2 regions of the Oceanobacter sp. ABM4_470 genome follow, and region 2 is predicted to be linked to the other one. Evidence: predicted binding sites of a transcription regulator. Region 2 holds the regulator's gene; the other holds the start of a gene.
What was found. Region 2 encodes FliA, which starts transcription of late flagellar genes. Its sites were predicted from a motif close to CTAAAGTTNNNNNNNNNNCNGCCGATA; they were not measured.
Positions count from the first base shown of each region.

Region 1: the regulator FliA is predicted to act here: its motif matches at 2,040-2,066, upstream of ACXADJ_RS02815 (flagellar protein MotY).

Region 1 covers NZ_JBSWTR010000001.1:641,262-645,818, reverse strand. Annotated here, with positions in the region: FMN riboswitch at 1-42, shown strand, start outside; gene ribB (3,4-dihydroxy-2-butanone-4-phosphate synthase) at 174-914, shown strand; gene ACXADJ_RS02815 (flagellar protein MotY) at 958-1,986, opposite strand; gene pyrC (dihydroorotase) at 2,254-3,291, shown strand; gene rnt (ribonuclease T) at 3,306-3,992, shown strand; gene ACXADJ_RS02800 (YacL family protein) at 4,083-4,448, shown strand; gene ACXADJ_RS02795 (CheR family methyltransferase) at 4,523-4,557, opposite strand, start outside.
Region 2 covers NZ_JBSWTR010000001.1:2,238,557-2,243,113, forward strand. Annotated here, with positions in the region: gene ACXADJ_RS09785 (chemotaxis protein CheA) at 1-1,038, opposite strand, end outside; gene ACXADJ_RS09790 (protein phosphatase CheZ) at 1,051-1,827, opposite strand; gene cheY (chemotaxis response regulator CheY) at 1,844-2,218, opposite strand; gene ACXADJ_RS09800 (RNA polymerase sigma factor FliA) at 2,803-3,519, opposite strand; gene ACXADJ_RS09805 (MinD/ParA family protein) at 3,540-4,358, opposite strand; gene flhF (flagellar biosynthesis protein FlhF) at 4,361-4,557, opposite strand, start outside.

The DNA.
Region 1 (4,557 bases), 1.6 Mb from region 2:
CTCCAGAGCCGACGGTCATAGTCCGGATGAAAGAGGATAAGCGACACTCAAAAACCGTCTGCCCTGCCGTCTAACGGCTGGTAGTCGGTCGTCTGTTGTTTGCCGGACGCGGCTCCCTTGCGCCTGGCCCTCCCGTATCAGCCCTGATTCATGATTTCTTCTGGAGTATTACCATGAATCAGAACACCTCAAATTCCGTTGTTGAAAATGCCTTGAACAGCACACTTGCCCCTACCAGCGAACACTCACTGCTGAACGAATTCGGCACCCCGATCCAACGTGTTGAACAGGCACTGGATGCCCTCCGCAAAGGCGAAGGCGTACTGGTATTGGATGACGAAGACCGCGAAAACGAAGGCGACCTGATCTACTCGGTAGACCATCTGACCAACGCCCAGATGGCGCTGATGATTCGGGAATGCAGCGGCATTGTGTGCCTGTGCTTGCCACACGACACCGCCGAAAAACTGCAGCTGGCACCGATGGTGACCAACAACGAAAGCGCCAACCAAACAGCGTTTACGGTTTCCATTGAAGCCAAGCGCGGCGTCACTACCGGGGTTTCTGCCGCCGACCGTGTGACCACCATCAAAACGGCGTGTGCACCAGACGCAGTAGCGGACGACCTGGCGCGCCCGGGGCACGTTTTCCCGCTGCGCGCCCGTGCCGGCGGCGTACTGGAACGTCGTGGTCATACCGAAGGCACCATCGACCTGATGAAGCTGGCAGGCCTGAGCCCTGCCGGTGTATTGTGCGAAGTCACCAACGAAGACGGCACCATGGCCAAAACGCCGGAAATCATCGCTTTTGGCAAAACCCGCAATATGCCGGTGCTGACCATTGAAGACATCGTGCTGTACCGCACCTTGCAGGAATCAACCGTCCAGCATGAACAAGCAGAAGCAATGGAGTAGGTTTTCGTTGGAGCAATGAATACCCGACGACTGGGCCATGCGCTTAACGCAGCGGCCCGGTGGAAATAAACAGCAGGTCATCCGGTATCGGCATGTCTTCGTCCATTTCCAGACGAATGGTCACACGGCGGTTTTGCGCCCGGCCGTTGGCGCTGCCGTTACTGGCTACCGGATAACGGTCGCCATGAAAACGGGTGGTGATCATGGCAGGGTCAACGTCTTCATCAAGCATGTACTGCTGTACGTCTTCCACCCGACGCTTGGACATTTGTCGGTTGTCGTAGCGGCGGCCAACACTGTCCGAGTGGCCATCCAGATAAATAGCTTTCACTCTGGGGTCGTGTTTGACGTAATAAATAATCTGATCCAGCACTTTCACATCCGCCGCGTCGATTTTGTCTTCACCACTTTTGAAGAACACCTTGCGACGCGATACCTGATCAAAGTTCATTGGCAACAGCTGGGCCACGCAATCCATAAAGATCGGGTAAAAGTCCTGAAAGGTAACGCTCGATAGATACACCCGTACGTAACGGTTGTCGTCGTAATAAGTGTGGTGGCTGATGGTCGGCCGCTTGCCTTCCAGCAAGCCGTGCATAAACACGTTACTGCGGCGGGAATCCAGCGCCAGCAGTGGGCCTTCGCGGCGAATGTCCGCTGACCCCAGATTCTCGGTGCGCTCCGACGGACGCCACGGTGGTGGTAACAGCGCCACCTGAGCCTTGCTGTAGTCCATGATGTTTTTGGTGCTGGTCAGATGAAAACTGATGTCTTCACCGGCTTTTTTCACAAAAATGCCCGCACCGTAGCCCGGGATGGGCTGTTCAAATTTGCACTCGAACACCGAGCCGTACACCATCCAGCTGGTGTTATCGATCTTGAGCCCATATTCCAAGGGCCGCGGCGTTTGTCCGGCACTGCTCCAGAACGCCGAACCACACAACCCAGCCATGCACAGCAGCCTCAACCAGCGCTTGGCGGGTCGAGTCTTCACGGCCGTTTTGGATGCACGACGCGAGGCGCTGGCATCAATACGGCCATGGGCAGAAGAATGGCGCGTTGGGCGAATCATGGAATCATTGCAACCTGTGCCTGATGGCAAAAACATGGATGGCTTAACGGGGTTATCGGCCGACGTCCATTTGGCTTGAATACTTTCGGCCAGACTTTTCATGGCCGACGCGCAAGCCCCACGACAAAGCCAAGCAGTAAAGCCGCTGTTGCGCTACAATGGCGGCCAATTTTTACCATTCAAATTCTGAATCGGTGTCTTTAGTGGCACTCGGACCATTCCGGCTGCCCGCTAACAGGCACGATCACCACGACGAAGGAATTCCCAATGACTGATCGCCTTACAATCACTCGCCCGGACGACTGGCACCTGCACGTGCGGGACGGTCAGGTACTGGAACACACGGTACCCGCCACCGCCCGAGTGATGCAGCGCGCGATCATCATGCCAAACCTGCAACCACCGGTAATGAACGCCGAGCAAGCACTGGCCTACCGCGAGCGCATTCTGGCGCAGGCAGGCAACAGCTCCTTTGACCCGCTGATGGTGCTGTACCTGACCGATAACACCACCCCGGAAATGATTGCTGAAGCCGCCGCCACTGGCCGCGTGCAAGCCGTAAAACTGTACCCGGCAGGTGCCACCACCAACTCCGACTCTGGAGTGACCGATCTTGGCAAGCTGGACGAACTGGCCGCCGCCCTGTCTGAAAACAACATGAAGTTGCTGGTACACGGTGAAGTCACCCACAACCATGTGGATATTTTCGACCGCGAAAAGGAATTCCTGGACACCATTCTGGCGCCGCTGGTTTCCCGTCATAACGACCTGAAACTGGTGGTCGAGCACATCACCACCAAAGATGCCGCCGACTTCGTCAACAGCCAGAACGCCAACGTCGCCGCCACCATCACCGTTCAGCATTTGGCCTACAACCGTAACCACATGCTGGTTGGTGGTATCAAGCCACACTTCTACTGCCTGCCAATCCTCAAGCGCAACATTCATCAAGCGGCCTTGCAGGAAGCGGCTACTTCCGGCAACGGCAAATTCTTCCTTGGCACCGACAGCGCTCCTCACGCCAAAGGTGCCAAAGAAAGCGCCTGCGGTTGCGCTGGCTGCTACACCGCGTACGCTGCCATTGAACTGTACGCCGAGATTTTTGAAGACCTTGGTGCCCTCGATAAACTGGAAGGTTTTGCCAGCCACTTCGGCCCGGATTTCTACGGCTTGCCACGCAACAGCGACACCATCACCCTGGTGAAGGAAGACTGGCAAGTACCGGCGGAAATGGAGTTTGGCAACGACGTGATTGTTCCTCTGCGTGCAGGCGACACCCTGCGCTGGAAACTGGCCAACGGCTGAATTAAGGATTGATGATGACTGACGCAACGAACGGCGATAAGCAAGACAAGAGCCTGATGGCGCAACGCTTCCGCGGCTTCCTGCCAGTGGTAGTGGATGTGGAAACCGGCGGTTTCAACCCAGACACCGACGCGCTGCTGGAAATTGCCATGGTAACCCTGCGAATGGACGACGACGGCTATCTGCACCCGGATCAAACCCTGGAAGCCAATGTGCACCCTTTTGACGGAGCCAACCTCGAAAAGGAAGCGCTGGACTTCACCGGTATTGATCCATTTGACCCGGAGCGCGATGCCGAATTTGAAATCGACGTGCTCAGCAGCATGTTCCAGACCGTGCGCCGCGAGATCAAACAATACGGCTGTAACCGCGCCGTATTGGTGGGCCACAACGCCCATTTCGACCACGCCTTCCTGAAAGCGGCTGTGGACCGTTGCGACATCAAGCGCGACCCGTTCCACCCGTTTTCGTCGTTTGATACCGCCTCGATTGCCGCCATTTCGCTGGGCCAGACCGTACTGGCAAAAAGCTGTATCACCGCCGGTATCGACTTCGATAACGATGCGGCCCACAGTGCCGCTTACGACACCTACAAAACCGCAGAGCTGTTCTGCTTTATTGTGAACCGCTACAAGGACCTGGGTGGTTGGCCACTGGCGCTGGACAACGCTGACAACCACAGCGACAGCACAGCCGAATAAGCCCTGTCTTTTGCGAGTGAGGGCTCCCCTCACTCGCCTTCCCCACGCTATACTCCCGCCCCCGATTTTCTGCTGCTACCGGAGCCCACTTTGGACTACGAATTCTGGTTTGAAGGCCACAAGCCTGTCGCCCGCCTGGACGATGAACAACTGCTGCTGGGCCGTTGGCTGACCGATGAAATTGGCGACGACCTGAAACACCTGCGGGCACTGATCACCACCGTCGAACTACTGCTCGATGGCGGCCTGCGCGACTACCGCTGGCAAGGCAAGGAAACCATCCTGCAACTGAGCCAACACGAAGCCGAAGTACTGGCTCACGAAGTCATGCACGATGAGGATATCAATCTGGAAGAAGAACAACTGAGCTTGCAGGAATCCGACCAGCAAGCCGGCTGTGGTTTGGACGATTTTCTGGATTTGCTGCTGGCCTGGAAGGACTTTATCGCCAGCTGAATTTGCCGCCAAATGCCGGCTGGACTGAAAATGCCGATTGAAAGTGCCGCCACGATTGACGGCACACCAGGCGCTTATCGCGCCCGGTAAATAATCCCCGGATGGCACT
Region 2 (4,557 bases):
GGCGGCAGCCGGTGCCGCGGGTTTGGCTGCCGGGGCAGCAGGCTTGCTTTCCGGCGCGGGCTTGCTTTCGGATACAGGCGCAGCCGGTGGTGGTGCAGCCACTGGGGCAGCAGGAGGCTCTGGTGTTGGTTCAGGAGCAGCTGGTGCAGCCGCTTCTTCCCCATTCGCAAAGCTGTGTTTGCCCTTGCCGTGCAAGCGGTCCAACAACTCTTCAAATTCAGAGTCGGTAATCAGGTCATCACCGCCACCGCTTGGCGCGGCAGCTGGTTCTGGCGCCGCCGGTGCCGGAGTGCTTTCAGCAGCCGGTGCCGCAGCGCCGTGCTTGCCTTTGCCGTGAATCTGATCCAGCAGGGCTTCAAATTCGTCTTCGGTAATTTCATCGTCACCGCTGGCGCCAGCGCCTGGCATGTCGAACAAATCGTCGTCTGCCGCCGCTGCCGGAGCCGGGGCCTGACCGGTACCGTCTTCATCCAACGCCGACAATAACTGCTCAAACTCGTCGTCAGTGATATCGGCATCAGGGGCACCCGCGTCTGCTTGACCAGCCGTCTGACCAACCTCTGGCGCAGCCGCCTCCACAGGAGCAGCCGGGGCTTCTGCCGCAGGCTCCGGTGGTTGCTCTGGCAAGGGCTCCAGCTCGTCGGCGGTTTGTGGCTCGGCCAGCTTGTGCAGCTGATGAATCAATTCCGGGTCTGCGGGTTCTGGCATCACGCCGGAACGAACGTCATCAAACATGGCGTTGACCGAGTCAAGCGCCTGTAACACCACGTCCATCAGGTCGGAGTTCACACCCCGCAAGCCGTTCCGCAAGGTGTCGAACACGTTTTCAGCAGCGTGACAGCAGTCCACCAGTGGGGTCAGTTGCAGGAAGCCTGCACCACCCTTTACTGTGTGGAATCCACGGAAAATGGCGTTCAGCAAATCGTTGTCATCAGGGCGTTGTTCCAGCTCAACCAACTGCTCGGACAACAGCTCAAGAATCTCGCCTGCCTCTACCAGAAAATCCTGAAGAATCTCTTCATCAGCATCGAAGCTCATCTACCTGCTCCTTTAGAAACCCAAACTGGATAACAGGTCATCAACGTCATCCTGACTGGCGACCACGCCATCTACACTTTTATCAATCTGAGGACCTTCTGCCTTGATCGGTGATTCCGGCTCGGCCTCGGGTTCTGCATCCAGCCCATGGTGTTGAATGCCCGTGATCTTATCCACGGTGCCTGCCATCACCACCAGGTTCACCAGCTGGGATTCGACGTCACGCACCAGGGTGCCGACTTTCTGAATCACCTGGCCGGTCAAATCCTGAAAGTCCTGTGCCAGCAGAATCTCGTTAAACTGATTCTTTATTTGCCGGGACTGGCTTTCGCTTTGGGCCAAAAAGTCTTGTATATCCTTGGTTAACGCCCGAAATTCGGTGGGCTTGAGTTCCTTATTCAGAAACTTTTGCCACTGCTCACCCAGCTCTGCTGCGCGCTCATTCATTTCGGAAGCCAACGGAATGCCTTCGTCCACCAGATCCATGGTGCGGTTGGCCGACTTGTCGGTCATTTCGATCACGTAGGAGAGCTTGTCGGTGGCTTTTTCAATCTCCGAGCCAGCCCCTACGGTTTCGATATTGAGGTTTTTGATCGACTCGTGCAGCGCCCGCGTCAGACGGCCGATCTCTTCGTACAATGTTTTGTCACGAACATCGTTCAATTGGCTAACCAGTGACACGGCGTGGGTCAACTCCCCCCGCTCGATGCTCTCGACCATATTCTGGGCCAGAGTCTTCATTTCCTCACTGGTGGCCTGAGCGATAACAGGCTGATTGCTTTCAGACATGGTTTACATCCCTGGGTTAGCCTTCAACACGCTCAAAGATCTTTTCAATCTTTTCTTTCAGCACCGCCGCAGTGAAAGGTTTCACTACGTAACCGTTCACACCGGCCTGCGCCGCTGCGACGATCTGTTCTCGCTTGGCCTCGGCGGTTACCATCAGCACCGGCAGGCTTCGCAAGCGTTCGTCTGCCCGAACTTTCTGTAACAGCTCGATACCGGTCATGCCAGGCATGTTCCAGTCGGTGACCAGAAAATCGAAGTCGCCCTGCTGCAGCATCGGCAAGGCAGTTGAGCCATCATCCGCTTCAGAGGTATTGGTAAATCCCAAATCCCGCAGCAGATTCTTAACGATGCGTCTCATCGTAGAGAAATCATCAACGATGAGAATTTTCATGTTCTTGTCCAAAACGACCTCCAATTATCGACTTCACTCACAAGCCGTACTTGCTACCCGAACACGCCTTGGCGTAAGGGCTTTAAAGGAAGTGTAGACCCACTCTGGCGGTTATCCAGAAACTCGGTAACAGTTTTCAACAAGTTGAATCAATTGGGCTTTTTTCTGCGCGCAGGGCTGTAAATCAGCCCATGCATCGGCAGCAGGAAGGGATAGGACAGGGGCTATAGTGAGCTATAAAGAGCTATAGACAGAGACAGAGACAGAGCCATAGCAAAGCTCAGCAGCCCTGTTTTGGTTAAGGGGACATCTATTTAATCCGGTGCTCACTCTGGGCTGCCGGATGGTTTCGAATCACGAAGCCGACTTGCAGGCCTGACGGGTCAAGTCAAAAGTCGGCGACACAGAGTCGAGATCATCCGGCAGCCCCCGCAGGGCGCGGGTTGCCGCCGCCCAGTGCGGTGTTGACGAACTTGAAAAGGACTCGTCATTTCGCTGCATTCGTCGCCTTGCACTGAACAACGGCAACACTCGCGCAGAGCCGTGCAGGATTAAATAGATGTCCCCTTAAAGCCAGAGACTGGCTAATCGAGCCAGCCGCCAAGGCGAGAGCGCAGTCGGTGGGCAGCCTGACTGTGTATCTGGCACACCCGGCTTTCACTGACGCCCAGCACTGCGCCAATCTCCTTGAGGTTCAATTCTTCGTCGTAGTACAACGCCAGCACCAGTTGCTCGCGTTCCGGCAACTCCTTGATGGCGTCGGCCAGTTGGCGCTGAAACGCCCCTCGCTCAACCCCGTGGGAGGGATCATCGTTGTCGTCGTCCATCATGGCATCGACGGCGCTGTCGTTGTTTTCCAGCATTTCTTCGTAACTGAACAGCCGACAGCTGGCGCTGTCGCGCAGTACCCCATGATATTCATCGGTACTCATGCCCAGCCGTTCAGCCACTTCGCTGTCTTCAGCGTCGCGGCCTTTTTCACTTTCGATTTCGTGAATGGCGTCGCTGATCCTGCGGGTATTACGGTGCACCGAGCGGGGCGCCCAGTCACCGCGCCGCATTTCGTCCAGCATGGCGCCTCGAATGCGAATACCGGCGTAGGTTTCAAAGCTGGCGCCCTTGTCGCCATCGTATTTACGGGCAGCTTCCAGCAGGCCAATCATGCCCGCCTGAATCAGGTCGTTCAGTTGCACCGAGTCGGGTAATCGCCCCATCAAATGATGGGCAATGCGTTTTACCAGCGTGGCATGCTCCCGAACGCGCTCGTCGACGCTGTTCTTTTCTACTGCGGCATAGGCCATACAACTCGTGTGATTCACTGTCAGGCTCCGATCTGTTGCTGCACCAGTCGATCAACAAAAAATTCCAGGTGACCCCGTGGGGTAGCCGGTAACGGCCAGGCATCCACTTTTTTGGCCAGCGCCCTGAATGCCGTTGCAGCCCGCGAACGCGGATAGGCTTCAACCACTGCTTTCTGCCGCTGCACCGCGCGTTTGACGGCGTCGTCTTGCGGCACTGCGCCAACGTATTGCAGGGCAACGTCGAGGAAGCGGTCCGTCACTTTGGTGAGCTTGCCAAACAGTGCGTGGCCGTCTTGTGGGGTACGCACCATGTTGGCAACGATGCGGAAGCGAAACATGTCGTAGTCCCGGTTCAGCAGTTTGATCTGAGCATAGGCATCGGTAATGGACGTCGGCTCGTCGGTCACCACCATCAGTACTTCCTGAGCGGCACAGACAAAGCTGATCACGGTGTCGGAAATTCCTGCGGCGGTGTCCACAATCAATACGTCGATGTCGTCCGCCAGCTCGCTGAATGCCTGAATCAGACCCGCGTGCTCCATGGTGTTCAGCTGCGACAGCTTCTGGGTACCCGACGCCGCCGGCACAATGCGAATGCCACCCGGCCCGCGAACCATGATGTCGCGCAGGTCACACTCCCCTGCCAACACATTTTCGATGGTTTTGGAGGAGCTGATCCCCAGCAGAATGTCGATGTTGGCAAGGCCCAAGTCGGCATCCAGCACCACCACCCGACGGCCGAGTTCAGCCAGGCCGATGGCCAGATTGACCGAGAGGTTACTTTTGCCAACCCCGCCCTTGCCGCCAGTTACTGCGATTACCTGAACTGGATGTGCCATAACTACTGAACTCCGTGTTGTGAACCGGATTGCTGACCAAAACGACCGGATACGGTCGCTTGCCAGCGTGTACGTGCCATCCGCGCCATTTGCTCGGATAGTTTGACCAGCTTGCCCGCGTCGGGGTAATGCAAGTCGTCCGGGATATGTGGACCATCAGCCACCATCACTACCGGCGTGCGGGTCAATGCCGCAACGC